DNA from 4 places in the Aquibium oceanicum genome. Region 3 is predicted to be linked to each of the others. Evidence: predicted binding sites of a transcription regulator. Region 3 holds the regulator's gene; each other region holds the start of a gene.
The links. Region 3 encodes PhoB, which activates phosphate uptake and scavenging genes when phosphate is short. Its sites were predicted from a motif close to TGTCATNNANCTGTCAT; they were not measured.
Positions count from the first base shown of each region.

Region 1 (7,959 bases), 1.5 Mb from region 3:
ACATCTCCGTCGTTCCGTGGACCGTTGCCACGATCGGGACCATGATCACGCTCGATGCGGTCAGCTGCCCGGCGGCGATCACCGTCGGCGACAGCCCTCCGATACGCTTCGCCACCACGAAGGCGAAGGCATAGGAAAGCGCGGTGCCGATCAGGGCCAACTTCGCCCATACCGGCCCGCCCAGACCGGCGAGCAGGCCGGGACCGATCATGACCGCCGTGCCGGCGATGCCGAGCGCGATGCCGGCCAGCTTGCCGGCGGTGACCTTCTCGTCGGCGACGAGGAGGCTTCCGACCAGTATGGTCCAGAACGGCGTCGTCGCGTTGAGAACCGAAGCGAGCCCGGCGCCGAGTTCGGTCTGGCCGAGGAACATCAGGCTGAACGGGATCACGTTGTTGACCGCTCCGAGCAGGAGCAGCCCACGCCACACCCGCAACGCCGGGGCCAGCGATATGCCACGCGCCGCCAGGTAGCCGTGCAGCGCGGCCGCCGCTATCGCCACGCGCAGGAGCACGAGCGTGAACGGCGGTATCTCCTGTACCGCAATGCGGGCGAAGAAGAACGAGCCGCCCCAGATCGCGCCGAGCAGCAGGAGCTGCGCCCAGACTGCCGCCGACATCGGCCGCGCGGCCGCGGATTTCCCGTTCATCGAGTGCCGATCCTCCTGGTTCGATGCACCGGCTGATAGGTCTCGGGGCGAAAAACCGCCACCCGATTCCCGATCTTGCGCCGTGCCGTCACACCGGAGTTTTCCATACGGGCTCCGTTGCCCTAGATTCGAGCCAACACGGGGACAGCTCATGCAACGATTCGACACCGCCCGCGATGCGGCCCTTTCGCTCCGGCCGGACGTCCCGGTCTACTGTTTCCGGCCCGAGGTCCTGAAGGCGGACGCCAAGCGCTTCATGGAGATGTTTCCGGGCAAGACGGCCTACGCGGTCAAGACCAACGGCGAGACGATCGTCCTGAAGACGCTGGCCGAGGCCGGCGTGACCGCCTTCGACGTGGCCTCTCCGGCCGAGTTCGAGGCGGTCCGGTCCGTCGCGCCCCAGGCCGAGATGCTCTACATGCATCCGGTCAAGGCACAGTCCGACATCCGCCTGGCCTTGGAAACCTATGGCATCCGCGTCATCGCCATCGACCACGAGGACGAGGTGACGAAGCTTGCCCGCGTGGTGCAGGCGCTCGACATCGATCCGGGCACCATGACGGTCTTCGTGCGCATCCAGACCAAGGGGAGTGCGGCCTACGAACTGTCGAAGAAATTCGGCGCGGGGCCGGCGCACGCAGTGGAACTCCTGCGGCGGCTCGACCGAAACGGCTACAAGGTCGGCATCTGCTTCCACGTCGGCAGCCAGATTTCCGACCCCGACACCTACGAGCGGGCGCTGCGCACCGCCGACTGGGTGCGGAACCGGGCCGCCGTGCCGCTGGCCGGGCTCGACGTCGGTGGCGGGTTTCCGGCCGAATACGGCCACGATCCGAACCGCAAGGCGCCCGAAATGCCGTCGCTGGGGCAGCTGATGTCGCGCCTGCGGGGCGACATCACGGAGTGGGGTTTCGGCGACATGCCGCTGGTGGCCGAGCCCGGCCGCGTGATCTGCGCGCACGCCTTCTCGCTGATCGTGCGGGTTCTGCTGCGCAAGGGACGACGCATCTACATCAACGACGGCATCTGGTCGTCGCTGTCGGATTCCTGGACCGGCAAGATCACGCTGCCTGCGCGCTTCATTCCCGATCCCGCCATTCGCAGCCGCAACGGCGACCGCGAGAAGATCGTCCCCTTCAAGGTCTGCGGCGCCACCTGCGATTCGGTCGACATCCTGTCGCGGCCTTTCTGGCTGCCCGAGACGGTCGACACCGGCGACTGGATCGAGATCGGACACATCGGCGCCTATTCGCTGGCGCTGAGGTCGCGCTTCAACGGCTTCTACCCGGACACGTTCGTGGAAGTGTCGCGTCCATTTGACGAGGGGACGCAGCCCGAAAGCTTTGCTAGCCTGGAGACGATGGCCTGAGCCGGGAATGGCCCGGAAGAGGGTATGGCCCGATGCCCAAGCTGATACGCTTCGTGATCGTCAATTCCCTGACGGGAATACTGATCGGCTGGCTCGTCGCCGCGGGGCTGATCTGGTTCAACGTCCGCGGGTTCGGAGAGCTCGTCATGCACTCGGACCAGCGGGCCGCGGCGCTTGCCATCCTGGCCATGTCCTTCGGCGTCACCTTCGGTTTCGCCTTCCTCGCCACCGCGCTCATCCTGCTCCCGCGCGACAAGGACGGCTTCGATAGGCTCTGAACGCAGGTATGGCGCCGCCGGACGTCAGCTCGCGTTGGCCTTCAGCCACTTGCGCCAGGAAGCGGCGCTGCCGTTGAAGACGTTGATGTCGGCGTCGCCGCGGATGCCGGGAACGATGCCGGTGCCTGTGTACTGCCAGAACAGGAAGGACTGCTTCCCGTACTTCGTGTCCGGATGCCCGGCGACCGAGCGCAGCCACCAGGGATAGCCCTTGAATTCCCAGAGCCGGTTGTCCTCCCAGAAATCGATCGAGGTGTAGATGATCGGCTTCTTGCCGTAGTGCTTCTCGACTGCGTCGAGGAACACCTTCATCTCGGCCTGCACGGTCGCGGCCGGCGGCCGCAACTTGCAGCTCGGCGACAGGTGGTTCCATTCCATGTCGAGCACGGGAGGAAGTGCGGTCTTGTCGCGCGGCACGTGCTGGATGAACCATCGCGCCTGCTCGATCGCCGGGCGGCAGAAGTAATAGAAGTGGTAGGCGCCGCGGGCGACGCCGGCGACCTTTGCGGCATTCCAGTTGCGGTGGAAGTAGTCGTCGACGCGGTCGCCGCCTTCGGTCGCCTTGATGAACGCGAAGGAGATGCCACTGGCTCTGGCCTGCGCCCAGTCGACTTCCGTCTGGTACTTGGCGACGTCGGTGCCGTGCACCGGATAGCTCGTCGGCGTCCGAGCGCCCCAGTCATGCGGATCGCGGTCGCCGTATCGCGGGTTGAGTACGATGTCGCCAGGAGCGGACGTCGGGGCGATCTCGGCGAGATCGAGCCCCGTCGAGGTGCACCCCGCAACCACCAGGGCAAGTGCCACTGCCGCCCATCGGCGCATTCTTCTGCCTCCGCCTCGTTGCCCCGAATCGCCTTCGACCCGAGGGAGAGCATGGAAAACGAACGGTTAACAGCCGGTCACCGCGAGTGACACATCGGCATACGGTCGTCCGCGCTTGGCGGTTGCATTTCCCCGGCTTCCGCCCGAAAGTCCGCCACACCGAAAATGGGCGATGGCGGCGATTTGAAGACCGCAGGGTAACAATAGGGCAGGGGCGGCCAGGTTCAAATGCGTATCGTCATCGGCATCCTGAAGTGGCTGGTCATCCTCGTGGTGCTCGCGGTGGTGGCGGCTGCCGGCTGGCTCTATTTCGCCCCGCCGGACCTGATCCGCGTCGGCACCGGCTACACGGCCAAGATCGTGTGTTCGAACGTCTTCATCGCCGGGCGCGATCCGGAGCAGGTCCTCGCCGTCGACGTGCAGGCGCCGGGACACTGGTTGCTCGGATATATCGACGTCGACGTCGACGTGTCCGAAGGCTCGGTCTCGGCCGCGCTGCTCGGCATCTTCGGCGAGAGCAGGGCGATCGATCGCGCGGGGCTGGGCTGCGCCAGCGTTCCGGCCGGTTCGGTTATCGAAGACATCTCCGCCACGCCCGGCTCGTTGACGGCGCGGCAGTCGCCCTGGCCTCAGGGCGACCTGGTGGAACCCTCCACCGATACCAAGATCGCCGCCATCCTCGACGATGCCGAACTCACCGGAGCCGGCATGCGAGCGGTCGTCGTCGTGCATGACGGGCGCATCGTGGGCGAGCGCTACGGCGAGGGCTTCTCGGCCGCCACGCCGCTTCTCGGCTGGTCGATGACCAAGACGGTGAACGCGGCGATCGTCGGCACGCTGGTGCAGGAAGGGCTGCTCGCGACCGACCAGCAGGAACTCTTCGAGCGCTGGGACGACGAGCGCGCCGCGATCAGCCTCGCCGACATGCTCGGCATGGCGAGCGGGCTGGAGTTCAACGAGGACTACGGCGACGTCACCGACGTGACGCGCATGCTCTATCTCGAACCCGACATGGCGGCCTTCGCCGCGTCGAAGCCACTGACGGCTGAGCCGGGAGCGGCGTTCAACTATTCCAGCGGCACGGCAGTGATGATCTCGCGCATCTGGCAGGACGCGATCGGCGAGCCGCAAAATGCGCTGGACTATCCGCGCGAGGCGCTCTTCGATCCGCTCGGCATGGAAAGCGCGGTGCTCGAGGCGGACGCGTCGGGCACATTCGTCGGCTCGTCCTATCTCTACGCCAGCGCCCGCGACTGGGCGCGGTTCGGCCAGTTCCTGCTGGGGGACGGGGAGTGGGACGGCCGCCAGATCCTGCCCGGCGGCTTCGTCGGCTGGATGCGCCAGCCCGTCGCGGCCTCCGACGGCGAATACGGGCAGGGGCAGCTCTGGCTGCACGGTCCGCGCGGCGGGACGCCTGAGGGCGAGGAATCTGACGCCGGCTTCACGCTGCCGGACGACTCCTTCTGGGCGATTGGCCACGATGGACAGACCATCACCATGATCCCGTCGCAGAACTTGGTCGTGGTGCGGCTGGGGCTGACGCCCTCGAAGCTGGGCTACAAGCCGCAGGCTCTGGTGCAGGCGCTCGTAAAAGCGGTGGAATAGCGATCAGCGCCGCATCACCGCGTGGACGGCATAGCCTCGGAAAAGCGATTCGAAATCGAGGCTTGCGCCGGTCCTTTGCGCTTCCGATTCAAGCAGCTCGCGCAATTCGTCACGCGGGGCGACGTGGAATTTGGTGAGCCACGCGCGCAGGCCGCTGCGGAACCAGCCGGGAAGGCGGTCCTGGCCTCCGAAGTCGACGACGTGGAGCGAGCCGCCGGATGCCAACGCTTCCAGGCCGAGGGCGATCGTCTTCTCCCAGCCGGGGATCATCGACAGCGCGTAGGAGACGAAGATCCGGTCGAAGGAGGCTCTCCCGAAAAGAGCCTGCGCGTCAAAACCGGTCGCGTCGCCGCGCTCCAGCATGACCTTTGCCGACATCCCCTCGCGCTCGACGGCCTTGCGGGCCGAGGTCAGCATCTCGGCCGAGATGTCGAGGCCGAAATAGCGCGCCTGCGGGTATTTTCGCGCGGCGAGCACGATGTTGCGGCCGGTGCCGCAGCCGAGTTCGAGAACCGTGCCGCTCGGCGGTACGTCGAGCCCGGCGATCATCCGGTCGCGGCCGAGCAGGTAGTATTTGCGTGTCGCGTCGTAGAAATGGCGCTGGACCCGGTAGACGCCGTCCATGAGTTCGGCATGGCCGGAGTCGGGGCTCTCGAGGCGTTTCGAGGCGGAGCCGTTCACCGCGCTAGTCCCGTTTCACGTAGAGATGGAAGCCGCCGTAGATCGCCGAGCGGTCGCGTGCCGAAAACTCCGCCGAGGCTTCGGCCTCGTAGCGCCACTGCGACAGGATCGCCTCGGAGACCCGGCCGGGCAGCAAGGTCGGCGCGGCGGCGGTGCGGAAGATGACGCGGGCGCCGGGGGCGGCGGTGCGGGTGATCTCGCTCCACAGGGCCTCCAGCTGCGCGTCCGTCATCCAGTCCTGCGCGTCGAGGAGCACGTAGCGGTCGACCGACGCCTCGGGCTTGCGTGCCAAGAGTTCGACGAAATTGACGTGGTGGACGTTCACGCGCCCCGCATTGCCGCGGATCGTGCCGAAGTTCGCAGCGTCCAGGTAGGGCGGGAGTGTTGCCTCGCCCGGCTTCGGGTAGCGCCGTGCGAAAGCCTGCCAGGCGAAGTAGTTGGAATTCAGCGGGAAATCGCAGGCGAGCTTGCGCACCCGTTCGCGCAGCACGTCCGCCATTGGCTTGTCCCCGGCCAGCGCGTCATATTGCGCCGGCGGAATGCCGAGGCCGAACAGCGACGCCTTCTTCGAGGTCGCCCAGCGGACGAACCGGCTCTCGAACAGCGGTCCGAGCTGCTCGGCGAAGAAAATGCGCTGTGCGCGCAGATCCTTCGCCTCCAGGATCGTAGCCGGATTGACGCCGTGCATCCGGGCGGCGAGATGTCCTGCGCCGATGCACCAGCCGAGCAGACCGGTGCGGTAGAAATCCCGCCCGAAGACCGAGATGCGCCTGCGCCCGCGGATATCGCGCATTTCCCAGTAGCGGCGGGCGGACGCGTCGAGATGCGGCGCGAGGAAGAGGTCGTAGGCCTTAACGTTGTGGACGTTGCCGGCGGCGCCGAAGAAGCGGAAGAAGTCGCCCTGCGAGGGAAGGTGCGTCAGCGCCGCGAGCTTGAGGCGGTTCAAGGCCACGTGCGCGGTGTTCAGATCGACCGCGTCGATGCGGGCCGGCGAGCGCGTGAGGTAGGAAAGCACGTTGCAGCCGCCCGAAGCGATCGTGACCATCCGGTGACCCTCGCCGAGTTGCATGGCCTCCATGTCGACTTCGGGGTCCTCCCATATCTGCGGGTAGACGAGACCGGTGAAGAGGAGGGCGAAGAGCCGCTCCAGGAGACCTTCCCTGGTAAGGGCCTTGTTCTGGTAGACGGCCCGTCCGATGCGCCTGCGCCCGGAAAGGCCGATATCTGCGGAAAGGTCTGTCATGGTCGCGAATCCCGCTGGTGGAGGCTTTCGTCAGCGGGTAGTCGATCGCGATGACAGCGCGGTGACACTTTGCCGGCGCAGCCGATGACGCCGCCAACCTTGCATGTTGCACTGCAATAGGCTGAAATCGGCGGATGGCCGGTTCCGCTTCACGCCCGCTCCCGTCGCGCCCGCTGCTCCAGCGCAAGCTCGAGGCGCATCTGCGCTTCATCTATCCCGAGCGGGACCCGGAAGAACTCACCGCTCAGGTGATCGAGGCGTTTTGGCCCGCCGGAAGCGGCGCCCGGATGCGGCCGACCGCCCGGCGCGCGAGCGCTCCTCCCTGGAGCGAGCGCGACGCGGTGCTCATCACCTACGGCAATTCGCTGATCGACGGCGAGCACCCGCCGCTGACGCTGCTGCACGATTTCCTGAAGGTGCATCTGCGCGGCGCCATCAGCTCCGTGCACGTGCTGCCCTTCTTCCCGTGGACCTCGGACGACGGGTTCTCGGTGGTCGATTACACCAAGGTCAATTCCGACCTCGGATCGTGGGACCATCTGGCGCGGCTCGGCGCCGATTACCGGCTGATGGCCGACCTCGTGCTCAACCACGTCTCCAGCTCCAGCGCCTGGTTCACCCAGTTCCTGCAGGACCAGGAGCCGGGGAGCGGCTATTTCATCGACGTCGACCCGGCGACCGATCTTTCCGCCGTCGTGCGCCCGCGTCCGCATCCGCTGCTTCGGGCGGTCGAGACGCCGTCGGGCGAAAAGCACGTCTGGTGCACCTTCAGCCACGACCAGGTGGATGTAAACTTCGCCAATCCGGACCTGCTGCTCGAGTTCATCCGGATCATGCGCTTCCACATCGACAACGGCGTGCGCACGATCCGCCTCGATGCCGTCGCCTTTGTCTGGAAGGAACTCGGCACCTCGTGCATCCATCATCCGAGGACGCACGAGATCGTGCGCCTGATGCGCACGCTCGCCGACTACGCGCACGAGGCGCTGGTGCTGATCACCGAGACCAACGTCCCCAATTTCGAGAACCTCTCCTACTTCGGCAACCGCAACGAGGCGCACGCGGTCTACAACTTCTCCTTTCCGCCGCTGATGGTGCATGCGCTTCTGACCGGCGATTCGACCTTGCTGAACCGCTGGCAGATGCGCATGCCGCCGGCGCCGATGGGCTGCTTCTTCTTCAACTTCCTCGCCTCGCACGACGGTATCGGGCTGAGGCCGGCGGAGGGCTATCTCGACGACGAGGCGATCGCCTCGATGATCGAGACGATCCGAGGCTTCGGCGGGCTGGTCTCGATGCGCGGGATGGCCGA
Region 1 covers NZ_CP018171.1:3,380,055-3,388,013, reverse strand. Annotated here, with positions in the region: gene BSQ44_RS16575 (DMT family transporter) at 1-649, opposite strand, end outside; gene BSQ44_RS16570 (alanine racemase) at 801-2,018, shown strand; gene BSQ44_RS16565 (hypothetical protein) at 2,051-2,296, shown strand; gene BSQ44_RS16560 (glycoside hydrolase family 25 protein) at 2,321-3,118, opposite strand; gene BSQ44_RS16555 (serine hydrolase domain-containing protein) at 3,347-4,723, shown strand; gene BSQ44_RS16550 (class I SAM-dependent methyltransferase) at 4,727-5,347, opposite strand; gene BSQ44_RS16545 (BtaA family protein) at 5,409-6,647, opposite strand; gene BSQ44_RS16540 (sugar phosphorylase) at 6,782-7,959, shown strand, end outside.
Region 1: the regulator PhoB is predicted to act here: its motif matches at 6,698-6,714, upstream of BSQ44_RS16545 (BtaA family protein).

Region 2 (7,959 bases), 260 kb from region 3:
CGATGGACAGGCCCCAGCCGAAACCGACCCAGCGGCGGATGTTGAACAGCGTCAGCGCCAACGTGAAGGTGGCGATCGGCACCACGTCGAACCAGATCGTCAGCCCGTTGGCGAAGGTGTGGAAGAGCGTCGAGCCGATGCCGATGGCGATGACCCACCACGCCAGCGCCACGGCGAAGACGTCGCCGCCGCGCTTGCGGATCGCCCACAATCCCCAGATTCCCGCGAGGATAAAGGCGAGGTTCGTCACCGCGTTCAGCGGTTCCGACCAGAATTCGGGGCCGGTGCGCTCGCAGTAGTTGTCGATGCTGGCAAAAAGCGAATCATTCACGCCCGGCTCTCCCTTTCGGGCGGAGTATGCGGGAGAATCGTCTCACCGCAACGTGACTTCGGGTTGACCTCGCCATGCGCTTAATGTCGAAGCTATACGAGAAAGCGGACAATCGGAGTCCGGATTTCAGTCAGGATCGGACATGAACATCTTCCGAATGACCGGGTTCCTGCTGGCGATGGTCGCAGCGCCGGCTCTGCCGGCGACCGCTCAGACCGTGGACGGCAAACCGCGTGCTGTGGTGGAACTGTTCACGAGCCAGGGCTGCAGCTCATGTCCTCCCGCCGACGAGTATCTTGCCGATCTCGCACGGCGCGGCGACGTGGTCGCGCTCGCCTATCACGTCGATTACTGGGACTACCTCGGCTGGGGCGACACGCTCGCCGATCCCGAAAACACGGCCCGCCAGCGCGACTATGCGCGCGCGCTCGGGCAGCGGTCCGTCTACACGCCGCAGGTGGTGGTCAACGGACGCGAGCACATGAACGGCGCCAGCCGCGGCAAGATCGAGAGCGCGATCGCCGACATGGATGCCGAGGGCAAGGGGCTGGTGATCGATGTCAGCATTCGCCAGAGCCCCGAGAGCATCGTCATTGAGACGGGCGCCGGCACCCATCGGAAGGGCAAGGCGAACGTCGTACTGGTGTTCTTCGAGCCCGCAACCGAGGTCGAGATCGCCAGGGGCGAGAACGCCGGAAAATCCATCACCTACTGGAATGCCGTTTCCGCGATCCAGGCCGCGGGCATGTGGCACGGCCGCGAGATGCGGCTGGAAATCCCGTCGAGCGAACTGAAGCGGAAGGGTGCGGGCGGCTGCGCCGTGCTTCTCCAGGCGATGGGCGTGGACGGCTCTCCGGGTCCGATCATCGGGGCTGCGATCCTCGACCACCCGATCATGTGACCAGCCGCCGTCTGGGCGGGTCTCCGCGAGAATGAGGTGTTGCCGAGGTTGGTTCGGCCCAGCGAAGACACCGTGGGCGGGGGGCTTGGGGTTACGGGGCCAGCGCCGGACCGAACCGTCTCAGGCAACGATTGGATGTTCGCCGCGCATTGGGGCCGCAACCGGGACAATTCGCGGCCGGAATGTGGCGGGCCATCACCAATTCGATCATCCTGTCCTGCTTCGTGACCGACCGGTTAACCTGGCGTTAAGAACCGGAAGCGACTGCCACAGCGGTCGCCTCCTCGCGCAACAGCCAACTCAAGAGCGTAAGAAGGGTCGCCAAAGTGTGAGCTCCCTGTGGTCGGCGCGTCCCTTCACCTTCCCGGTTTCGCATATCCTCCAGGCGCGGGGGTTGCAAAACCGGGCCGGAAAGATGACCTTGAACCGTCGTGAAACTGTCACGGAAGGTGAGCTCATGGCTGAGCGTTCCAACGGTGCGGAGGATGGGGACGGCTCCGCAATGCTGATCCCGCTTCACGAGGCGCGGCGGGATCGTGAACGACTACCGGTCAGGTTCGACCGACGCGAACTCGATCAAATCCTGAAAATCTACGGGCGCATGGTCGCCGCCAACGAATGGCGGGACTACGCGATCGACCATCTGCAGGATCGCGCCGTCTTCTCGGTGTTCCGGCGCACGAGCGAAGTGCCGCTGTTCCAGATCGTCAAGGATCCCAAGCTCGCCCGCAAGCAGGGCGCCTACTCGGTGGTGGCGGCGACGGGGCTCATCCTGAAGCGCGGCCACGAACTCGCGCGGGTGCTCAACGTCTTCGACAGGCACCTGAAGCTCGTCCACGCCTGACACGCCCCGCCGGCACGGATCAGATGCCGGCGCGAAAGTTCCGCTCGGGCAGCGAACCCGGATCCGGATCGGTGGAATTTCCGCCGTTCATCGAGAGTTGCATGAATACCGTATCCAGCCATCGCCCCTGCTTGAACCCCGATCCCTCCAAAACACCCATATGGCGGAAGCCGAGTTGTGCGTGGAGGCGGAGGGAGGGTACGTTGTGGATACCGTCTCCAATCACGGCCGTCATCTGCCGGAAGCCGAGCTTGCCGGTTTCCTCGATCAGCATGGCGAGTAGCAGGCGGCCTATGCCCTTGCCGCGCGCTTCCGCTGCCATGTAGATCGAATCCTCCACCATGAAGCGGTAGGCCGGTCGCGGCCGGAAGGGGCCGGCATAGGCGTAGCCCAAGAGCCCCGAAGGGCTTTCGGCCACGAGGTACGGATAGGATTTCGCGGCCAGGGCATCGAAACGCGCCGCCATCTCGGCCTCTCCGGGCGGCTCGAGCTCATAGCTCGCCGTTCCGTGGCGCACCGCATCGGCATAGATCGCCGTGATCGCGGCAATATCGGCTCTCGTGGCAGATCGAAGGGCTACGACGCTCATTTTTGGTGCAGGGGATTGATGTTGCACGGACTTTAAGCTGAGCGTCGTACGAAAGAAAAGGGCGGCCGTATTGGCCGCCCCGCAGGATCGATTGGTCCAGACCGCCTACTCGCGGTTGCCCAGGAAGTGCAGCAGGAACATGAACAGGTTGATGAAGTCGAGGTAGAGGCGAAGCGCGCCCATGATGGCCTTGCGGCCGGCCACGGCGCTATCGTCGCCCTCGTAGTACATCTCCTTGATGTTCTGCGTGTCGTAGGCGGTGAGGCCCGAGAAGATCAGCACGCCTATCGCCGAAATGGCGAACTGGAGCGCCGACGACTGCAGGAAAATGTTGACCAGCATCGCGATGATCAGCCCGAAAAGGCCCATAACCAGGAAGGAGCCCATCGCCGACAGGTCGCGCTTGGTCGTGTAGCCGTAGAGCGACAGGCCGCCAAACGCGGTCGCGGTGATGAAGAAGGTCCGAACGATGCTCTCGCCGGTATAGACGAGGAAGATCGTCGACAGGGACAGGCCGACGAGGCCCGAATAAACCCAGAAGGTGGTCTGAGCCGCCGAAACGCTCATCTTGTTGATGCGGAACGACAGGAAGAACACCATCGCGAGCGGCGCGAGGATCACGACCCAGCGGAAGGCGCTGGCGTAGATCAGCTGCCCGAACGGGGTGAGCTGGCCATCGGCGACGGCGAAGTTGAAACTACCCCAAGCGGCCAGGCCGGTGATGGCGAGGCCGAGCGCCATGAGGTTGTAGACCTTGAGCATGTATGCGCGAAGGCCCTCGTCGATTCCGGTATCGGCACGTGTGCCAACGCCGGCGACGCGCGCATTGTAGTTGCGGATGTCAGCCATGATTTCCTCTTACAGCTTCTGTCCCGTCCGGTGTCGGGCGGTACCGAACCCGATCCGCCCAGGCGCCGCTGGCGGGACTCCAGCATGCCTGATGTCGAATATGATGTGCCTTCCTGCCAAGAACAAGAGCGATTGGCCGCACGAAGGTTTGTGATCGCACGAAATTTATGGCTCCGGCCCCTTGTTCCGGACGTGGTTAACGCACGCTCAAAGATTTCTTAGCACCGGAGCAGCCTTGTGGCCGAGCACACGCCAGGTGCCGAGCAGGCCGAAACCGACCGTCAGGACCAGGGCGACGACGATTGTCGACACCGCAACTTCGGGCAGGAAGATTGCCGGCAAGCCCATGACGCGCGATATGACGAACCATGCCGCGACGCCGCCGGCGGCTAGCGCGAAAATGGCCGTCGCGAGCCCGATCAGCATGTATTCGAGCGTGAACGCGGCCATAAGCGTACGCCGCGTCGCGCCGAGGGTCTTCAACACCACCGCGTCGTGGATGCGCGCGCGATTGCCCGCCGCGAGTGCGCCCGACAGCACGAGCACCGAGGCGATCAGCGCCACTCCCGCAGCCGCGCGGATGGCCGTGGCAAGCTGTCCGATCAGGCGGTTGACGATGTCGAGCGCGTCCTTGACCCGAACCGTCGTTACCGCCGGAAAGGCACGGGTGACCTCGTTCAAAATGCGGGCTTCCTCGGGCGCGGTCGATGAACGGTCGAGCAGCGTCGCGAGCCAGGCATGGGGCGCGCCGGCGAAGGTGTTGGGCGAGAACACCATGACGAAATTGATGCCGAGCGATTCCCATTCGACGTTGCGGAAGTTGGCGATTCGGGCCGTCACGTTGCGGCCGAGCACGTTGACGGTGATCGTATCGCCGAGTTCGAGGCCGATCTCGCGGCCCTCCTCTGCGGAGAAGGACACCAGCGGCTCGCCGGAGTAATCCTCCGGCCACCATTCGCCGCCCGCCAGCGTCGCGTTCTCGGGGATGTTCCTGGCGTAGGTGATGCCGCGGTCGCCGCGCAGTACCCAACGGCCTTCGGGCGGCACCTCGATCTCGCGCACGTCGACCCCGTTGATCTCCATCATGCGGCCGCGCAGCATGGGAACGCGCACCAGCTTGCCTTCCGGTGCGAGGTCCTGGATCAGGGAGGCGAACTCCTCGACCTCCGTGTTCTGGATGTCGACGAAGAAAAAGTTCGGCGCGCGCTCCGTGAGGCTGCCGGCGATCTGGCTGCGCATGTTGCCATCGACGAGCGCCAGCGTGACGAGGAGCGTCAGGCCGAGGCCGAGCGACAGGACCACAGACGGCGTCAGTGCGCCGGGGCGGTGGATGTTGCCGAGCGCCAGCCGAAGGGCGGTGGACCGAACGCGCGGGCTCCTGCGCGCTAGATACTGGACCAGCCGGCCGACCAGACGCAGCACTGCGAAGGAGAAAGCGGTCGCGGCGACGAAGATCGCGGCGATCGAGCGATCGGTCGAAAACCACACCGCGAGACCGGCGAGCAGCAACCCGATTGCCGCGGCCGCGGCGACATAGGGCAGCCGCGGCAGGCCGCTGTTGTCGAAGCCCATTTCGCGGAACAGAGCGGTCGCGGGCACGTCTCGCGCCCGCCCGAGCGGCAGAAGCGCGAAGGCGAAGGTCACCAGGAGGCCGAACAGAGCGCCGATTCCAAGCGCGTCCCAGTAGATAGCGCCCCGGGTCGGCACGGGAAGCACGCCGGAGAGCGCCGCGCTCGCCGCGAAGGGCATCAGCGCGGCAAGCACCAGCCCCGCCAGGATCCCGATGGCGGCTATGATGGCGATCTGCACGAGATAGACTGCGAAGACGAAGCCTCCGGATGCGCCGAGGCTCTTGAAGGTGGCGATCACGGCGCGTTTGCCTTCGAGGTAGGCGCGTACCGCATTGGCCACGCCCACGCCGCCGACCACGAGCGAGGTCAGGCCCACGAGGGTGAGGAACTGCGAGAAGCGCTCGATGTTGGCCGACAACGACGGCGCGGCGTTGGCGCGCGAGCGGATGCTCCAGCCGGCTTCCGGAAATTCGCTTCCGGCGCGCTCCTGTATCCTGGTGATGTCGGTCTCGGATGAGCCCGCAGGCAGGCGGATCTTGTAGGCGTACTCCACGAGGCTGCCGGGCTGCACGAGGCCGGAAGCTTCGAGCCCCGGCATTGAAACCATCAGCCGGGGTGCGAAGCCGAAGCCATCCGACACGAGGTCGGGTTCGTCATCGATCACCGCGCGCAGTTCGAATACCTCGCCGCCCAGCTTCAGTCGCGAACCGGGCTCGAGACCCAGCCGGTCGAACAGCAGTTGCGGCGCGGCAGCGCCAAAGGCGCCATCCCGGCGGCCGAACAGCGCCTCGTGGTCGAGCGATGGGGTCGTCCCCAGCGCACCATAGAGCGGGTACGCTCCGTCGACGGCCTTGACCTCGACGAGCGTCTGGTCGGAGCCATCCTCGAGACGCGCCATCGACCGCATGTTGGCGCTTTCGGCCACCGTGCCGAGATCCTGGAGGAAAGCCGCTTCGGCATCGCTCGCCTGGCGGTGGACCAGTTCGAAGCGGATATCGCCGCCGAGCAACGTCTGGCCTTCGTTCGCCACGCCGGAGGTGATGGAGCGCGCGACCGAGTTCACGCCACCGATTGCCGCGACGCCGAGCGCAATGCAGGTGATGAAGATCAGGAACCCGGAAAGGCCACCACGCATCTCGCGCAGCGAGAAGCGGACGGCAAGATCGAGCATTCGTCCGGTTCGCATGACCGGACCCTCAGGCCGAAACGGCGGTGTGAAGGCGGCCGCTCTCGATGCGGCCCGAGCGCATTGCGATCTGCCGGTCGCAGCGGCCGGCGAGCACGGAGTCGTGGGTGACCAGCACCAGCGTCATGCCGCGTTCCGTCGCCTTGGAGAACAGCAAGTCCGAGATCTGGCGGCCGGTCGCCTGGTCGAGATTGCCGGTCGGTTCGTCGGCGATGAGGATCTTCGGCTCCGGGGCGAGGGCGCGGGCGATCGCCACCCGCTGCTGCTCGCCGCCGGACAGTTCGCCGGGATAGTGGGTCACCCGGTCTTTCAGGCCGACGGCCTCGAGTTCGCGTGCCGCGATGCCGAATGCGTCGCCGCGGCCGGCAAGTTCCAGCGGAACGGCGACGTTCTCCAACGCGGTCATGTTGGGGATGAGGTGGAAGGACTGGAAGACGATGCCGATGTTGCTGCCGCGGAAGGCAGCGACTTCGTCCTCGCTGCGCCCGTCGATGCGCTTGCCAGCGATCGTGACGGATCCGGAATCGACGCCTTCCAGGCCCGCGATCACCATCAGCAGCGTGGATTTTCCCGAACCTGAAGGCCCGACGATACCGGTCGCCTCGCCGGCGAAGATCTCCAGGCTTAGATCCTTAAGGACATGGACCGACGTGGCCCCCTGTCCCAGTGTCAGCGAAACATTCTTCAGGTCGATCACTGTTTCTGTCACCGGGAATGGGCCCTATATGGTTCGGAGATTGTTGGGATGGACGGCGGCAGGCTGCTTTCGGTCCGGGTTCATATGGGTTTCTGCAAGATGGGTTTCAAACCACGGATACGTGCAATATCGGTCGCCGGATTGGTCTTCTTCGCCTTTCTGGGCCAGGCGCTCGCGGAGAAGATCGACATCGTCGGGTTCGGCGACAGCCTGATGGCCGGTTACCAGCTCGAACCGGGGCAGTCCTTCCCGGAGAAGCTCGAAGCCGCGCTCGAGGCGAAAGGCCATGACGTATCCATCGCCAATGCGGGCGTATCGGGGGACACGACCAGCGGCGGGCTCGGCAGGCTGGACTGGTCGGTTCCCGACGGGACGGACCTCGTCATTCTGGAACTCGGCGCGAACGACATGCTGCGCGGCGTCTCGCCCTCGATCACCGAAAGCAACCTCGACGCGATGCTGGCGCGCCTGAAGGAGCGGGGCATCGACGTCGTTCTTGCCGGGATGCTGGCCGCACCGAACCTCGGAGCGGATTACGCAGAGGCCTTCAATGGCCTCTACCCGCGCCTTGCCGGGAAGTACGACGTCACCTTCTTCCCGTTCTTCATGGAAGGGGTCGCGACGAACGGGCAGCTGCTGCTCGACGATGGCCTGCACCCCAATGCCGAAGGCGTCGACCGCATGGTGGCGGAGGCCTTGCCATATGTCGAGGAGGCGATTTCGCAGCTCGATTGACGGCGCCGGTGGGTGTGGACGCAGTGCCGCATACTGCAACGAAAGGACGACGCGGAACATATCGGGCTTGCCGCAGGCGAGGAACGATGGTTCGCTGCGAAAGACGGAGCGATTCGAGGAGGTAGCCATGCCGCGACTTTTCACCGCCCTCGAGGTACCGCGTGACGCCACGCTCTCCCTGTCCCTGCTTCGGGGCGGCCTGCCCGGAGCGCGCTGGATCGACGTCGAGAACTACCACATCACCCTGCGCTTCATC
Region 2 covers NZ_CP018171.1:5,128,137-5,136,095, reverse strand. Annotated here, with positions in the region: gene BSQ44_RS25175 (hypothetical protein) at 1-331, opposite strand, end outside; gene BSQ44_RS25170 (DUF1223 domain-containing protein) at 474-1,232, shown strand; gene BSQ44_RS25165 (DUF2794 domain-containing protein) at 1,690-2,076, shown strand; gene BSQ44_RS25160 (GNAT family N-acetyltransferase) at 2,096-2,665, opposite strand; gene BSQ44_RS25155 (Bax inhibitor-1/YccA family protein) at 2,771-3,514, opposite strand; gene BSQ44_RS25150 (ABC transporter permease) at 3,722-6,271, opposite strand; gene BSQ44_RS25145 (ABC transporter ATP-binding protein) at 6,282-6,980, opposite strand; gene BSQ44_RS25140 (arylesterase) at 7,068-7,703, shown strand; gene thpR (RNA 2',3'-cyclic phosphodiesterase) at 7,831-7,959, shown strand, end outside.
Region 2: the regulator PhoB is predicted to act here: its motif matches at 1,660-1,676, upstream of BSQ44_RS25165 (DUF2794 domain-containing protein).

Region 3 (7,959 bases):
CGGGAGCCGGATGCAATCTTCCGATTGCCGGTGCGCGACGTGGGCGAACTGGTCGACCTGATCGAACGGGTGCGCAATGCACTGACGGCGGGCGGCAACAGCGCAGAGCGCAGCCCCAGGCTTCGCGATGAAAACTCGTTCGGTACCACGCGCGGCGCACGGGCTTTGGCAGACGCATCCGAACCTTCCGGAGAGCAGCGAGCGGCAATGCTGGCGGACCTGTCACAAAAGCTCTTCGGAGAAACCGAAAGCATCATCGAGGAATTCGCCAACCTGACGGTCGTGCCGGCGCTCAACATCGGCACGGTGCCCTTTGGCGTCCTCGACCCGAATGGCGACGGGATTCCGCTGGTCCACTCGACTGCAGTCAACGTCGAGGCGTCGATGAACGACGTGGCGGCGGGACGGCTGTTTGCGATCGCGCCCGAAGTGCGGCCCCAGACGATCGCCGGCGATCCGGACGCCACGGGCGATCCGGAATGGATCTTCCCGCGGCTGCCTGGTGCCGCGGCCGAGGCGCGCACGATCGCCGCCCGCTTCGAGGCGACGCCGATCATCGGCTCCGACGCGACGATCGAGACGGTGACCCGCCACCTAGCCGAGGACACCTACATCCACCTCGCCGCCCATGGCCTCAGCAGCATCACGGATCCGGTGGACGGCAGCTTCATCGCGCTCAGCGATGGCAGGCTCACGGCCCGCGCGATCCAGGAGATGCGGCTTTCGAACAACCCGCTCGTGGTGCTGAGCGCCTGCCAGACCGGGCTGGGCAACCCGCTCGACGCCGGGATCGTCGGGCTTGCGCGCGCCTTCATGCTTGCCGGCGCGAGCAGCGTCATCGTCAGCCTCTGGAACGTCGACGACGAGGCGACCTCGTGGATCATGACGCGCTTCGTCGATTTCCTGACCAACCACCCGCCGGGCACGGCGCTACGCCTGGCGCAGGACGCGGCGCGCGAGCGCTGGCCCGAACCCTCGAAGTGGGGCGCTTTCGTGCTGTTCGGGTCACGCACGGTGGTGCTGGCTCCCGCGGACGACGACCGCCCCATGTCGGTAGCGCTGAACGTGCTTCCTCTGGTGAAGCGCGTGGGCAGCGAGGACATGGACCCTATCGGACCAGGCGCGGCGGTTCGGGTCGGCGCCGGAGACGAGCTTCATCTCGACATCGCCAACCTCGGCGGCAAGCCAGTCGATCTCGACGTCCTCTATGCGGACGCGGAGGGGACGGTCTCGCATCTCCTGTCGGAGCGCGTGCCGGCGGGCGACGAAGAGCGCCTTGGCCTCGTCCGCTTCACCGACACGACGGTGGGAATGGAACGGGCGATCATCGTGGTACGTGAAGCCGCGCCCGCATCGCCGCTGCGTCCGCTGTCGGATTTTGAAAGCGTGCCGGGCACGATGCTGGCGCACCTGCTGCTCAGTCCCGCGTCGCTGCGGACATTGCTGCCCGGCGGCATCCGCAAGGTCTCGCAGTTCGGCGGACGGGAGTTCCTCGGGTCGTTCGTGGGAGCGAGCGAGCGCTTCGAACTGGCGCTGTCGGAGGCCCGGCACATGGGTGCAAGGGGGTCGCCCTCGCGCGAACAGCCATCCGCCGCCTCTCGGCGGCGGGCGGGCGTGATGGTCGTGCCGTTCGAGGTGTCGCGGTAGCGCCGGTCAGGCCTCGCGGATCGCGTAGCCCGCGCCGCGGATCGTGCGGATGACGTCGGGCATGCGGCCGTTGTTGACCGCCTTGCGCAGGCGACCGACATGGACGTCGACGGTGCGTTCGTCGATGTAGATCGTCTCGCCCCAGACATTGTCCAGAAGCTGCCCGCGCGAGAAGACGCGACCGGGATGCTGCATCAGGAATTCGAGCAGGCGGAACTCGGTCGGTCCGAGCTTGATCTCGCTCTTCTTGCGATAGACGCGATGGGACTCGCGGTCGAGCACGATGTCGCCGACCTTGAGCACACTCGACAGGACCTCCGGCTTGGCACGGCGCAGCAGAGCGCGGACGCGGGCGATGAATTCGGGGGTGGAGAAAGGCTTTACTAGGTAATCGTCGGCGCCGGTGGAGAGGCCGCGCACGCGATCGCTCTCCTCGCCGCGCGCCGTGAGCATGATGATCGGCAGGCGTTCCGTCTCAGGGCGCATTCTCAGCCGCCTGCACAGTTCGATGCCCGAAATCGCGGGCACCATCCAGTCGAGCACCAGAAGATCCGGCACGCTCTCCTGCAGCCGTATCTCGGCCTCGTCGCCGCGGGTGACGATCTCGACCTGATAACCTTCTGCTTCGAGGTTGTATTTGAGGAGGACGCAGAGCGGCTCCTCATCCTCGACCACCATGACCTTTGCTGCAATCATGCCGCGTCGTCCTCAGGCGTTCGCCCCGGCCATCACCGTCTCGTCGGTCTTGGGCCGCGCCATGGGCAGTTGCTTGCCGGTCATGACGTAGTAGGCGTTTTCCGCGATGTTCGTGACGTGATCGCCGATGCGCTCCAGGTTCTTGGCGCAGAACAGGAGATGGGTGCACGACGTGATGTTGCGCGGGTCTTCCATCATGTAGGTCAGGAGCTCGCGGAAGATCGCCGTGTACTTGATGTCGATCTTCTCGTCCTCGACGCGCAGCGGTACCAGCGCCTCGGCCTCGCGCGCGACGTACAGGTCGACCACCTTCTTGACCTGGCGGTGGACGAGCTCGGCCATGCTCTCGATCGAATAGGACAGGCTGGTCGGCGTCGAGGTCAGCCCCACAGCACCGACACGCTTGGCGATGTTCTTGGCGAGATCGCCGATGCGCTCCAGATCGCCGGCCATGCGGATGGCGCTGACGACGGCGCGCAGATCCTGCGCCATCGGCTGGCGGCGGGCGATCAGCGTGATTGCCTTGTCGTCGAGCTCGCGCTGCTTGGCGTCCATGATGGCATCGTCGGAGATGATGCGCTGGGCGAGCGCCGCGTCGGTGGAAAGCAGCGCGCGGGTGGCGTCGTCCACCATCGAGGCCGCGAGTTCGCCCATGTCGCACAGAAGGCGATCGATACTTTGAAGTTCCTCGTCGAAGGAGGCAACGGTGTGCTCGCCCATGGTCCTGTCCTCGTATCCTGGTGCCGGATCAGCCGAAGCGACCGGTGATGTAGTCCTGGGTGCGCTTGTCGTCGGGGTTGGTGAACATCTTGTCCGTCGGGCCTTCCTCCACGAGGTAGCCGAGATGGAACATCGCGGTGCGCTGCGAGACGCGGGCGGCCTGCTGCATCGAGTGCGTGACGATAACGATCGTGTAGTTCTGGCGAAGCTCGTCGATCAGTTCCTCGACCTTGGCGGTGGCGATCGGATCGAGCGCCGAGCACGGCTCGTCCATGAGGATGACCTCCGGAGAGACCGCGATGGCGCGGGCGATGCACAGGCGCTGCTGCTGGCCGCCGGACAGGCCGGTGCCCGGCTCCTGAAGCCTGTCCTTGACCTCGTTCCAGATCGCCGCCTTCTGCAGGCTGGATTCCACCACGGCGTCGAGCTCGGCCTTGTTCGTGGTCAGGCCGTGGATGCGGGGGCCGTAGGCGATGTTCTCGTAGATCGACTTCGGAAACGGGTTCGGCTTCTGGAACACCATGCCGACACGGGCCCGGAGCTCCACGACGTCGATCTTCGGATCGTAGATGTCCTCGCCGTCGAGCGTGATCTTGCCGCCGATCCTGGCGATGTCGATGGTGTCGTTCATCCGGTTCAGGCAGCGCAGGAAGGTGGACTTGCCGCAGCCCGACGGCCCGATGAGTGCCATCACCTGCTTTTCCGGAACGTTCAGGTCGACGTCGAACAGCGCCTGCTTTTCCCCATAGTGCACCGTGACCTTTTCGCCCCGCATCTTGTAGCTGGTCATGGCATCGGGGGTCATGAGCTTCTTCTCGACTGCGGCTTCGCTCAGCATGTTCATGTCCTTGTACTCCATTACCAGCGGCGTTCGAAGCGCCGGCGAAGTATGATAGCGCCGATGTTCATGACCGCCAGGAACATCAGCAGGATGATGATGGCGCCCGACGTGCGCTCCACGAAGGCGCGCTCGGCTTCGTTGGCCCACATGTAGATCTGCACCGGCAGCGCCGTTGCGGGATCGAGCGGCGAAGTGGGATAATTGGCCACGAAGGCCACCATGCCGATCAGCAGCAGCGGCGCCGTTTCGCCGAGCGCCTGCGCCAGGCCGATGATGGTGCCGGTGAGGATACCGGGCGCGGCGAGCGGCAGGACGTGGTGGAACACCATCTGCGTCTTCGATGCGCCGAGCCCGAGCGCCGCGGCGCGGATCGAGGGCGGTACGGCCCGCAGGGCGGCGCGCGTGGCGATGATGATCGTCGGCAGGGTCATCAGGGTCAGCACCAGCCCGCCGACGAGCGACGCGGAACGGGGGAGTTCCATGAAGTTGATGAAGACCGCCAGCCCGAGCAGGCCGAAGACGATCGACGGCACCGCGGCCAGGTTGTTGATGTTGACCTCGATGAGATCGGTGAAGCGGTTCTTCGGCGCGAACTCTTCCAGGTAGATGGAGGCCGCGACGCCGATCGGCAGCGCCAGGATCAGCACGATCAGCATCATGAAGAGCGAGCCGATGATCGCCACACCCATGCCGGCGGTCTCGGGACGGCTGGACGCGCCGTAGGTGAACAGGCCGGTATTGAACTTCTGTTCGATCACGCCCGCCTGCTGGAGCTGGCGTATCCACTCCAGTTGCTGATCGGAGACCTTGCGACGGGATTCCTCGACCGTCAGGTCCACCTGTCCCTTCACCGCGGAATCCACGTCGGCGGTGGCCAGTACCCAGACGGTCTGCGTCGTTCCGATCACGGACCAGTCGCTGGTAACGAGATTGCGCAGCTGGTTCCTGACGCCGTTGGAGACCAGGCCGCCGGCCTCGCGCATGAGCTTCCGGTTCTCGGGATCGATGCCGAGCACCTTTGCGATCGCGGCATCGGCCAGCCTGGGGTAGTTGGCGGTCAGGAGCACGTTCGGATCCGTGTCGCGCTCGTTGTCGGGATCGATGATGCTTTCCTCGATCTCGATCGGCAGCTGGATCGAGGTCTGCCAGAAGGCGGTGTAGCCTTTCGAGAACACCGACCACATGAGCGCGAACAGGAAGAAGATGCCGATCGCGATGGCGACGATCCCGTAGATGCGGAACCGGCGTTCGGCCGCATACCGCTTCTTGATGCCGATGTCGCGGCGCGGATGGGGAGCCGCCGCGGTTTCGAAGGTGGCGTCGGTCATTCGTACTGCTCCCGGTACTTGCGCACGATGTAGAGCGCGAAGACGTTCATGCCGAGCGTGAGCACGAACAGGGTCATGCCCAGCGCGAAGGCGACGAGCGTCTGTGGCGACGTGAACTCGAGATCGCCGGTCAGCTGGTTGACGATCTTGACCGTGATCGTGGTCATGGCCTCGAACGGATTTGCCGTCAGGTTGGCCGCCACTCCGGCCGCCAGCACCACGATCATGGTCTCGCCGATGGCGCGCGATGCGGTGAGCAGAAGCGCCCCGACGATCCCCGGCAGGGCGGCCGGAAGGATGACGCGCTTGATGGTTTCCGAACGCGTGGCGCCGAGCCCCAGCGATCCGTCCCGCATGGAACCGGGAACGGCGGTGATGATGTCGTCGGACAGCGACGACACGAACGGGATGAGCATGATGCCCATGACGAGGCCCGCGGTCAGCACGCTCTGCGCCTGGATGAAGCTGAAGCCGGCGATCGCCGCCGAGAGATCGCGCAGGAACGGACCGACCGTGACGAGCGCGAAGAAGCCGTAGACGATGGTGGGAATGCCGGCGAGGACCTCGAGCAGCGGCTTGACGATGGAGCGGACGCGCTTGGAGGCGTACTCGGCCATGTAGATCGCCGCCATCAGGCCGATCGGAACCGCGAAGAGCATCGCGACGAACGCGATGTAGAGCGTTCCGGCAAGCAGCGGGATGAGCCCGTACTGCCCTTCCGCACCGCCCGAACCGGCGGCCGCGAAACGCGGATCCCAGACGGTCCCGAAGAAGAAGTTCGTGAGCGACACCGACTGGAAGAAGTGGATCGTCTCGAACAGCATCGAGAACACGATGCCGACCGTCGTCATGATGGCGATCGTCGAGGCGGCGATCAGCAGCCAGAGGATCACCCGTTCGACATTGTTGCGGGCGCGCGAACGCAGATGGATGCGCGAAACCGCGAGCCAGGCGCCACCGAGCGCCATGGCGATCGCCAGGATCGAACCGATCCAGGCCAGCGTCGACTGCATCGCGTTCATCTCGAGCGCCAGCTCGATCATGTAGTCCTGTGTGCCGGAGGCGAGCGCGACACCACGCTCGGCCAGCATCGGCCGGATTTCCTCGAATGTCTGCGGGATCGTGACGCCGGCATCCTGGAGCCGCTCCAGCCCGGCGGCGAGGCTCTTGACCATGCCGAACGCCAGGCCGCGGCTGGCGACAGCGCTTTCCGCGGTCTGGGCCGGCAGGCGCGCCTCGACCGAGCGCTCGATGTAGAATGCGCTGCCGACGAGCCAGATGCCCAGGAACAGGAGCGCGGGAAGCACAGCGAGCGTGAACGCCCACCAGCCGTGGTAATGAACCCGCGAATGGGGTTTTTCGCCCCCTGAAGACTGCTGGGCTACTGCCCGCCGCCTCCCGGCGAAATAGCCTATGACGCCGATGATGACGACGACCAGCAATACGACTGAAGCTGACACCGATTTCCCCTCATCGGTTCGCCGCGTTGGCGGCTGCACGAATTCGTCGCGGACGACGTATGCCGTCCGCGACGCTTGCCATTGCTGGCTTCTTACATGGTCTCGCCGCTCTCGAAGCCATCGCGGACCGCGTCACGCTCGGCATCGGGAGCCGGGACGAGGCCGTAGTCGGCGAGCGGGCTATCGGGGCCGACCATCTGGTCGTCGAGGAAGAACTCGACATATTCCTTGAGACCAGGAATGACGCCGATATGCGCCTTCTTGACGTAGAACTGAAGCGGACGCGACACGGGATACTCGGCCGACGAGATCGTCTCCACCGAAGGGGTAACGCCGTTGATGGTGGCGACCTTCAGCTTGTCGGCATTGTTTTCGTAGAACGAGAGGCCGAACACGCCGACACCGGTCTTGTTGGAGTCGATGCGGGCGAGCGTCTCGGTGTAGTCACCGTCGATGTCGACCGCACCGCCGTCCTTGCGGACCTGCTTGCAGGCAGCCTCGGCGGCTTTCTCGTCCATGCCGCCGGCCACGGCGGCCTCGATGCCACCGGCTTCCTCGCAGCCGGCGATGAGCAGCTTCTCTTCGAAGACTTCACGCGTTCCGTGCTTTTCGCCCGGGATGTAGGCGACGATGTCCCAGTCCGGGAGCGAAGGATTGACGTCGCTCCACTTCTTGTTCGGGTTCTCGACGAGCTTGCCGTCGACAGCCACCTGCGCGGCGAGCGCCTTGTAGACGTCCTGCGGGGTGAGCGCCCAGTCCTGGCCGGCGGCGTCGGTCGCGAAGACGATGCCGTCATACCCGAACTGCACTTCCTGGATGTCGGTCACGCCGGCGGCCTTGCAGGCCTCGACTTCCGAATCGCGGATCTTGCGCGAGGAATTGGCGATGTCGATCGTGTCCTCGCCGACGCCCTTGCAGAACTCCTTCAGGCCGGCGGACGAACCGCCCGATTCGACCACGGGGGTGGGGAAGTTCGGGAAGGTCTCGCCGAAGTTCTCGGCGACGATCTTCGCGTAGGGGAGCACGGTCGAGGAACCTGCGATCTGGATCTGGTCGCGCGCGGCGGCGAAGCCGGCGGAAGCTGTCAGGGCGACGGCCGCAGCCGACGCCGTGAGGAAAACTTTCATCATTGGGGCCTACTCCTGTTCGGAATTCCACTGGCACCTTGGCCGGTGCCATTCCTTCGGCGCCGATGAGCAGCGCCGGGGCCCGATTAGCCTTCCCATGTTACAGTTGCATGACAGTTTCGTGTCGCCCGGGTGAAGTC
Region 3 covers NZ_CP018171.1:4,869,246-4,877,204, forward strand. Annotated here, with positions in the region: gene BSQ44_RS23800 (CHAT domain-containing protein) at 1-1,647, shown strand, start outside; gene phoB (phosphate regulon transcriptional regulator PhoB) at 1,654-2,343, opposite strand; gene phoU (phosphate signaling complex protein PhoU) at 2,356-3,063, opposite strand; gene pstB (phosphate ABC transporter ATP-binding protein PstB) at 3,092-3,907, opposite strand; gene pstA (phosphate ABC transporter permease PstA) at 3,922-5,232, opposite strand; gene pstC (phosphate ABC transporter permease subunit PstC) at 5,229-6,692, opposite strand; gene BSQ44_RS23830 (PstS family phosphate ABC transporter substrate-binding protein) at 6,785-7,822, opposite strand.

Region 4 (7,959 bases), 210 kb from region 3:
AGAAGAAGACGGAGCGGAAGAACCCGCGCAGCGGGATGTCGCGATTGAGCACCATCGCGGTGACCAGCGAGAACAGGATCATGAATCCCACCTGCAGGATCACGAACCAGCCGGTGTTGTGGACCGCACGCCAGAAGATGTCGCGGGCGCAACTGTTGGGGTCGAGATAGCTCTCGCAGGCGAGCAGCGACTGGAAGTTTTCGAGCCCCACATAGGGACGGTCGGGAAGAAGGATACGGTCGCTGCCCGTCGTGGCGTAGAAAAAGTTCAGGAAGATTGGCAGGAAGGTGAAGAGGCCGAAGATCAGCAGGTTGGGGAACAGGAAGACCCAGGCGATCCTCTGCGCGCCGGTCATCTTCTGGAGCGCCAGCATCGGCCGCTCGAACAGCTCGAAGGCGCCGCGATAGAGCCAGGAGGCTCCTGCCGTCACCGGTGCGAACATGGCCGTCCCATCGCCTGGCGGTCTCCTCGGCGGGACCTTCCCCCCGCTGGCGGGGAGAAGGAGGCTTCGATGGCTTGGTTGGGCGGTTACTTCGCCGCCGCGACCGCTTCCTTGACGTCCGTGTCAACGCGCTCCAGCGCCTCGTCCAGCGTGGATTCGCCGACGATCGCCTGCGTGACGCGCGTGGCGATGGCGTTCATGATCGCACGGTTGTTCTTGTAGCCCTGGAACTGGAAGGCCACGGGCGAGAACTCGGAAAGCGCGCTGGCGAAGGTCGTCAGCGCCGCCTTCTCGTCTTCCGACGCGTTCTCGTAGTCGATGCCCTTGACCTGCAGCGACTGGTTGGCCGGGATGTTCTTGGTCTTGGCCAGCACTTCGGCCTGCACGTCCTCGCGCGAGATGAACTCGATCAGCTTGCCGAGTTCCTCGGGCGACTTGGTGTGCTTGAAAGCCGCGATCGCCGCACCGCCGGGGATGCCGGTGCAGCCGCCGGGACCGCAGGGTGCCGGCACGGCCACCCAGTCGAAGGCGTCGCCGATATCGCGGCCGAAGCGGCCGATCTGCCAGGAGCCGGAGACGTACATCACCAGCGAGCCGTTGGTGAATTCCTTGGCCGCGTCCTGATAGGACGATCCGCCGGCGCCGGCCCAGACTTCCTTGGCCACCGTGCCATCGTTGTTCCACTCGACGAACTGCTCCGACCAGCCGCGGAAACCGTCGTCGACGGTGATCGGGTTGCCCTGGTCGTCGAACACCTTGGCACCGTAGGAGATGGCCGGACCCATGTAACGGTGGCCGGAGCGGTCCATGGCCATCGGATAGGGCGTCTGGGTCTTTTCGGCGACTTCCTTGGCGGCCTTGGCCCAGTCCTCGTAGGTCGCGCCTTTGCCAGGCATTTCCACGCCGGCCTGGTCGAACAACGTCTTGTTCACGAAAGGCCCGGTCGCCGTCTGCTGGTCCATGATGGCGTAGATGCCCTTGTCGTCCGGGCCGTTGACGCGGGTCCAGGCCAGCGTCTTGCCGTACTGCTCCTCGATCTTGGCGGCATCGGAGACGTAAGGCGTCACGTCGAGCATGTACTGCGCGAGACCCCCGAGATCGGTGACGCGGGCGAGGTCCGGCCCTTCGCCTGAGGCGAGTTGCAGCGGCAGGCCTTCCACGATCGACTTGTAGGGCACGACGTCTACGGCGACGGTGGTGCCGGGATTCTCGCTCTCGAAAGTCTTGAACGCTTCCGACCAGGCGTCGCATTCGACGCCGTCCTGATAGCAGGCGAAGCGCAGCTCGGCTGCCGAAACGGGCACGGCCGCGAACATGGCTGCGAAAGCAATTCCGGAGAGCAGGTGGCTGGTTTTCATGTCTTCCTCCCTGGGGTGCATCGGCGCATTCGGCGGTGTGGCCGACTGTCTCGGTGCTGCGAAATTCGTATCTTGTGTCTTATACAAGAGTCAATCGAACGCTCCCGAGGACAGGGCAACAGGCGCCCCGCTCCGCCAAGCGAGCGGTTCGAACGATCATCTTTTCATGACAGGACCATGAAGGCCAGAGCCTACGAGACGTTCGGCGGAAGCCGTGGCGCTAGCCACGAATGGCAGCCGCTTCCGCTGAGATCGCGGCGCGCATGCCCTCGGAAAGCATTCGGTCCAGCCTTCCGGTGAGGGCTTCCCGCCAGTCGCCAGAGGCGGCGAGCTTCTCGGGAAACAGGCCGGGAAGCGCGAGCAGTTCTCGGACCAATGCCGCGGCGTCCCCTCCCGCGCTGGCGATCCGTCCGGAGATTTCGCCCTCGCGAGGGTCGCGCAGGAGGTAGGTCTCCCCGCGCTCGTTGACGCCGGTCGCATAGCGCATCCAGGCGGCGACCGAGAAGGCATAGGCATCGATCGGCTGGCCGCGTTCCTGTGCCACCAGGGCCGGCTCGAGCAGCCGCTGCGGCAGCTTCTGCGTCCCGTCCATGGCGATCTGATAGGTCTGGTGCGCGATGGCGGGGTTGGCGAAGCGCTCCCTCAGGTCCCGCGCATAGTCCGCGAGGTCGATGCCGGGCACCGGATCGAGCGTCTTCGCCGCCGCGTCCATGTGGCGTTCAATGACCGTGACGAGGTCGGCATCCTTCATGCAGTCGCGCACGTAGCTGTGCCCGGCGAGGTAACCCGCATAGGCCAGCGTGGAATGCGCGCCGTTGAGCATCCGGAGCTTCATCTTCTCGTAGGGCGCGACGTCCGTCACGAACAGCGCGCCGCCGGCCTCCCAATCCGGGCGCCCGGCGACGAAGTCGTCCTCGATGATCCACTGCGTGAAGGGCTCGGTCTCCACCGCCGCGCGATCCTCCTGGCCGGTCAGGCGGGCCGCGTCGGCGAGCGTGGTATCGGTGCCGGCCGGCGTGATGCGGTCGACCATCGTGGATGGGAAGCTGACATTGGCCTCGATGAACGCGGCGAGACCGACGTCGCGCTCGCGCGCGAACTCCAGCACCAGCCGCTTCACGACCTTGCCGTTGCTGGGGAGGTTGTCGCAGCACAGCACCGAGAAGCCCGGCCGGCCGCTTTCCTTGCGCAGCCGCAGCGCCTCCACGATGTAGCCGACCGCGCCGACAGGGTGTTCAGGGTCTCTCAGGTCGGCGGCGATCGCCGGATGCCCCCGGTCGAGACCGCCGGTGCGCCCGTCGAGCCCGTAACCCTTCTCCGTGATGGTGAGGCTGACGATCCGCGTTTCGGGTGCGGCCATCGCGGCCAGCACCGCGTCCGATTCCCGCGGCGCCACCAGCACTTTGGCGATGGAGCCGATCACCCGCGCCGAGACGCCTTCAGGACCGCGCACCAGAAGCGTGTATAGCCCGTTCTGCGGGTTCATGGCGTCGGCGACGTCGCCGGAGCGCAGGCTGACGCCGGTGATCATCCAGTCGCCGCCAGAGGCACCGAGCGCATCGTCCGTGCACACCGCCTGATGCGCCTTGTGGAACGCGCCGGTGCCGATATGGACGATGCCGGATTTGAGGGCGGCGCGGTCGTAGGCGGGGGTGGCGACGGTGGAGGGCAGGTCCGATGCGACGGAGAGGCGGGTGGTCATCGGGCGGAACGCATGTGCAGGTTTGCAGTCCGGTTGTCCCAACGTCTCAAAAGGCTGTCGGGTTCAGACATTTCCTGCGCGAACGGCGGACGAATCTCGCATGACTCGTGGGCTGCAGAAAGCACCCCCTCACCGCCTCGCTTCGCGAGCCACCTCTCCCCCTGCTCGGGGGAGAGGATACGCAGCTTCGGCATCGCGCCAATGCCTTTGCGCACGAGCGAGATTGGGGCGGCGCTTTTCCTCTCCCCCGGGCAGGGGGAGAGGTGGCCCGAAGGGTCGGTGAGGGGGTGCTTTGCGATGCCGGCAAGAGTCATGAGAGTTTCACCGCCCAAAATTCAGCCCCGCCATCACCCCGCGCAGTTCCGCCAGGCCTTTCAGCCGGCCGATCGCGGGATAGCCGGGCTGGGCGCCGCGGTGGAGATCGTCGAGGATGTCCTGGCCGTGGTCGGGCCGCATGGGGATTTCGGCGTCCGCCCTGCCCTCGCCGCGCCGCCGCTTCTCCTCGTCGAGGAGGGCGGCCACCACCGCGACCATGTCGGTCTGGCCGGAAAGGTGCTCGTCCTCGAAGAAGGAGCACGGCGTCTCTTCCGTGTCGCGGCGCACGTTGCGCAGGTGCACGAAGTGAATGCGCGGCGCCAGCCGCCGCACCATCGCCGGCAGGTCGTTGTCGGGACGCGCGCCGAGCGAGCCGGTGCAGAAGGTGACGCCGTTGGCGGAGATGTCGACGGCGTCGAGCACGGCGACATAGTCCGCCTCTCGCGACATGATGCGCGGCAGGCCGAGCAGCGGGAATGGCGGGTCGTCGGGATGGCAGCAGAGCCTGAGCCCCAGCCGCTCCGCGTCCGGCGCGACCTCAGCCAGGAAGTCGATCAGGTTCTTGCGCAGCCTGTCGGGGCTGATGCCGTCATAGGTCGAAAGATGCTCCTGGAGTTCGGGCAGCGACCAGCTTTCGACCGCGCCGGGCAGACCCGCAGTGACGTTGGCGGCGAGTTCTTTTCTGCGGTCCTCGCTCATGGCGCGGAAGCGCTTTTCGCCTTCCGCCGCCACTTCCGGCAAAAAATCTTCCGCCGCGCCGGAGCGCTTGAGGATGTGGATGTCGAAGGCGGCGAAGTCGAAAAGGTCGAAGCGCATCGCCTTTCCGCCATGCGCCACCGGCCAGGCGAGGTCGGTGCGCGTCCAGTCAAGCACCGGCATGAAGTTGTAGCAGATCACCTCGATACCTGCTCGCGCCAGGTTTTCGAGGCTGCGGCGGTAGTGCACGATATGGGCGCGCCAGTCGCCGGTCTGGGTCTTGATCGCCTCGGAGACGGGTAGGCTTTCCACAACCTCCCACTTCAGGTGGTTCATCGAGCCGTCGCCGGCAAACGCCACCTCGCGCTGCCGCTTCTCGATCTCCTCGGGCCGCCAGATCTCGCCGGTCGGGACATGATGAAGCGCGGTGACGATGCCCTCGACGCCCGCCTGGCGCGCATCGGAGAGCGTCACCTTGTCCCTAGGACCGAACCACCGCCACGTCTGCCGCATCGAACCTCCCCGCAAGCGCAAGCATGTATCGGGTTTTTGCCCGGCAAGTGCAATGGGGACGGCGATTCCGGCCCGTCTTCCGGCGTGGATATGTAAGCGCGCGGCGTCAGTACTTCTTAGGCACGTAGAGCTCCGGCGGCAGGGTGGCGCGCTCGTAGTTCGGGTTGAACACCCGGTCCGGCAGCGTGATCTCCTCGTGCGGGACCGGCTCGTAGGGAACGAGGCCGAGCAAATGGTCCATGCAGTTCAGCCGCGCCCGCTTCTTGTCGTTGCCCTCCACGATGTACCACGGCGCCTCGGGAATGTTCGTGCGCGCGAACATTTCCTCCTTGGCCTTGGTGTAGGCCTCCCAGCGCACGCGCGACTGGAGGTCCATCGGCGACAGCTTCCACTGCTTCATCGGGTCGTGGATGCGCATCAGGAACCGCATCTGCTGCTCCTCATCGGTGATAGAGAACCAATATTTGACCAGTCGGATGCCCGACCGCACCAGCATGCGCTCGAATTCGGGAACGTCGTCGAAGAACTGTTCCACCTCGTCGGGCGTGGCGAAGCCCATGACGCGTTCCACGCCGGCGCGGTTGTACCAGGAGCGGTCGAACAGCACGATCTCGCCGCCGGCCGGCAGATGCGGCACGTACCGCTGGAAATACCACTGCGTCTTCTCGCGGTCCGACGGCGCGGGCAGCGCAACGACGCGGGCGATGCGCGGATTGAGCCTCTGGGTTATGCGCTTGATGACACCGCCCTTGCCGGCCGAATCGCGGCCCTCGAAAAGGACGACGATCTTCTCCTTGGTATGGGCGACCCAGTCCTGCAGCTTGATCAGTTCCGACTGGAGCCGGATCAGCTCGCGGAAATAGGTCTGGCGCTCGATCGTGTCGGGATGCGCCTTGCGGTAGATCTTGCGGATCTCCATCGAAAGCGCCGGCTCGGAGAGTTCGAACTCGTAATCCTCGTCGATCGTGTCGGCGAGTTCCGCCTCCAGCCAGTCGAGGCCGTCGGCCGCTCCGTTTTCCCTGTTCATCCCGTCACTCCGCCCCGGTTTCTCTGCGATCGCGTCGTCACCCATATGTCGCGGCAATGACGGAATTATTGCAAACGCCCGCGATCCGGCAGCGGACCGCGGGCGCCTGGAAAGGGGCGCGGAAGCGTCAGACGTAGCGGTTGACGATGTTCTCCAGATACTCCTGCCGGCCCGACTTCGGCTGCGGCTCGATGCCGTTCGACAGAACGTGCTCGGAAATCTGCTCCAGCGTGCCGTTGCCCGACAGCATCGCCTTCGCCTCGCCGGACTTCCAGCCGGCGTAGCGCTCCTCGAGCGGACCCGACAGTGCCTTGTCCTCGATCATCCTGGCGGCGGCCTTGAGGCCGCGAGCGCAGCAGTCCATGCCGCCGATATGGGCGTGCAGCAGGTCCTGCGGGTCGAGCGACTGGCGGCGCAGCTTGGCGTCGAAATTGGTACCGCCTGTCGTGAAGCCGCCGCCTTCCAGGATCTGGTAGAAGGCGAGCGCCATCTCCGGCACGTTGTTGGGGAACTGGTCAGTGTCCCAGCCCGACTGGTAGTCGTTGCGGTTCATGTCGATGGAGCCGAAGATGCCGAGCGCATTGGCCATCGCCAGCTCGTGCTCGAACGAGTGCCCGGCCAGGATCGCGTGGCCCTGCTCGATGTTGACCTTGACCTCGTTCTCCAGCCCGAACTTGCGCAGGAATCCATAGACTGTCGCCACGTCGTAGTCGTACTGGTGCTTGGTCGGCTCCTGCGGCTTCGGCTCGATGAGGATCGTGCCCTCGAAGCCGATCTTGTGCTTGTAGTCGACGACCATCGCCAGGAAGCGGCCGGCCTGCTCCATCTCGCGCTTCAGGTCGGTGTTGAGCAGCGTCTCGTAGCCTTCGCGGCCGCCCCACAGCACATAGTTCTGGCCGTCGAGGCGCTTGGTGACGTCGATGCAGCTCTTCACCGTCGCGGCGGCGTAGGCGAAGACGTCCGGATCGGGATTGGTCGCGGCACCCGCCATGTAGCGGCGGTGCGAGAAGAGGTTGGCCGTGCCCCAGAGCAGCTTGACGCCGGTCTCCTCCATTTTGCCGCCGAAATAGTCGGCGATCTCGTCGAGCCGCGCGATGCTCTCCTTCAACGTCTCGCCCTCCGGCCGCACGTCGGCGTCGTGGAAGCAGAAGAATGGGGTACCGAGCGCGGAGAACATCTCGAAGGCGACGTCGGCCTTGAGCCGCGCGAGGTCCATCGTGTCCGTGCCGCCGGCCTGCGGAAACCACGGCCGCTCGAACGTCTGGCCGCCGAAGGGGTCGCCGCCGGGCCAGGCGAAGGAGTGCCAGTAGGCGACGGAGAAGCGCAAATGGTCTTCCATGCGCTTGCCCATCACCACTTCGTCCTTGTCGTAGAAGCGGTAGGCGAGCGGATTGGTGCTGTCCGGCCCCTCGAATTCGATTTTGGCGACGTCGCCGAAGAAACCGGTGCTCATGGCGTAACTCCCTTGATGGCAGGATAAAGCGCGCGGAAGCGCCCGTAGGCTTCCGCATAGGCGTCGGCGAGGCCGCCGTCGGGCTCGATGGTCTCGGCCGTGTCCGGCGCGGTGCAGACGGCGACCGGATCGGCGCCGGTGGCCGCGATCAGCCCGAGTCGTGCCGCCCCGAAAGCGGCGCCGAAATCACCGTCGGCCGGCAAGTCCACCGGAACGCCGAGCGCCGTGGCGATCGATTTCAGCCAGTAGCGCGAGCGCGATCCGCCGCCGATGGCGGTGACGCGATCGAGCGTGGTCCCGGCGGCTTTCAGCGCCTCGAGATTGTCGCGCAGCGCGAATGTGACGCCCTCGACCACCGCCTGGGTCAGCTCCTTCTGACCGGACTGGTGCCCGAGACCGACGAAGGCGCCGCGGATCGCAGCGTCGTTGTGCGGCGTCCGCTCGCCCGAGAGG
Region 4 covers NZ_CP018171.1:4,663,742-4,671,700, forward strand. Annotated here, with positions in the region: gene BSQ44_RS22740 (carbohydrate ABC transporter permease) at 1-373, opposite strand, end outside; gene BSQ44_RS22745 (ABC transporter substrate-binding protein) at 529-1,800, opposite strand; gene BSQ44_RS22750 (mannitol dehydrogenase family protein) at 2,021-3,502, opposite strand; gene uxuA (mannonate dehydratase) at 3,824-5,026, opposite strand; gene ppk2 (polyphosphate kinase 2) at 5,133-6,053, opposite strand; gene xylA (xylose isomerase) at 6,181-7,506, opposite strand; gene xylB (xylulokinase) at 7,503-7,959, opposite strand, start outside.
Region 4: the regulator PhoB is predicted to act here: its motif matches at 6,089-6,105, upstream of ppk2 (polyphosphate kinase 2).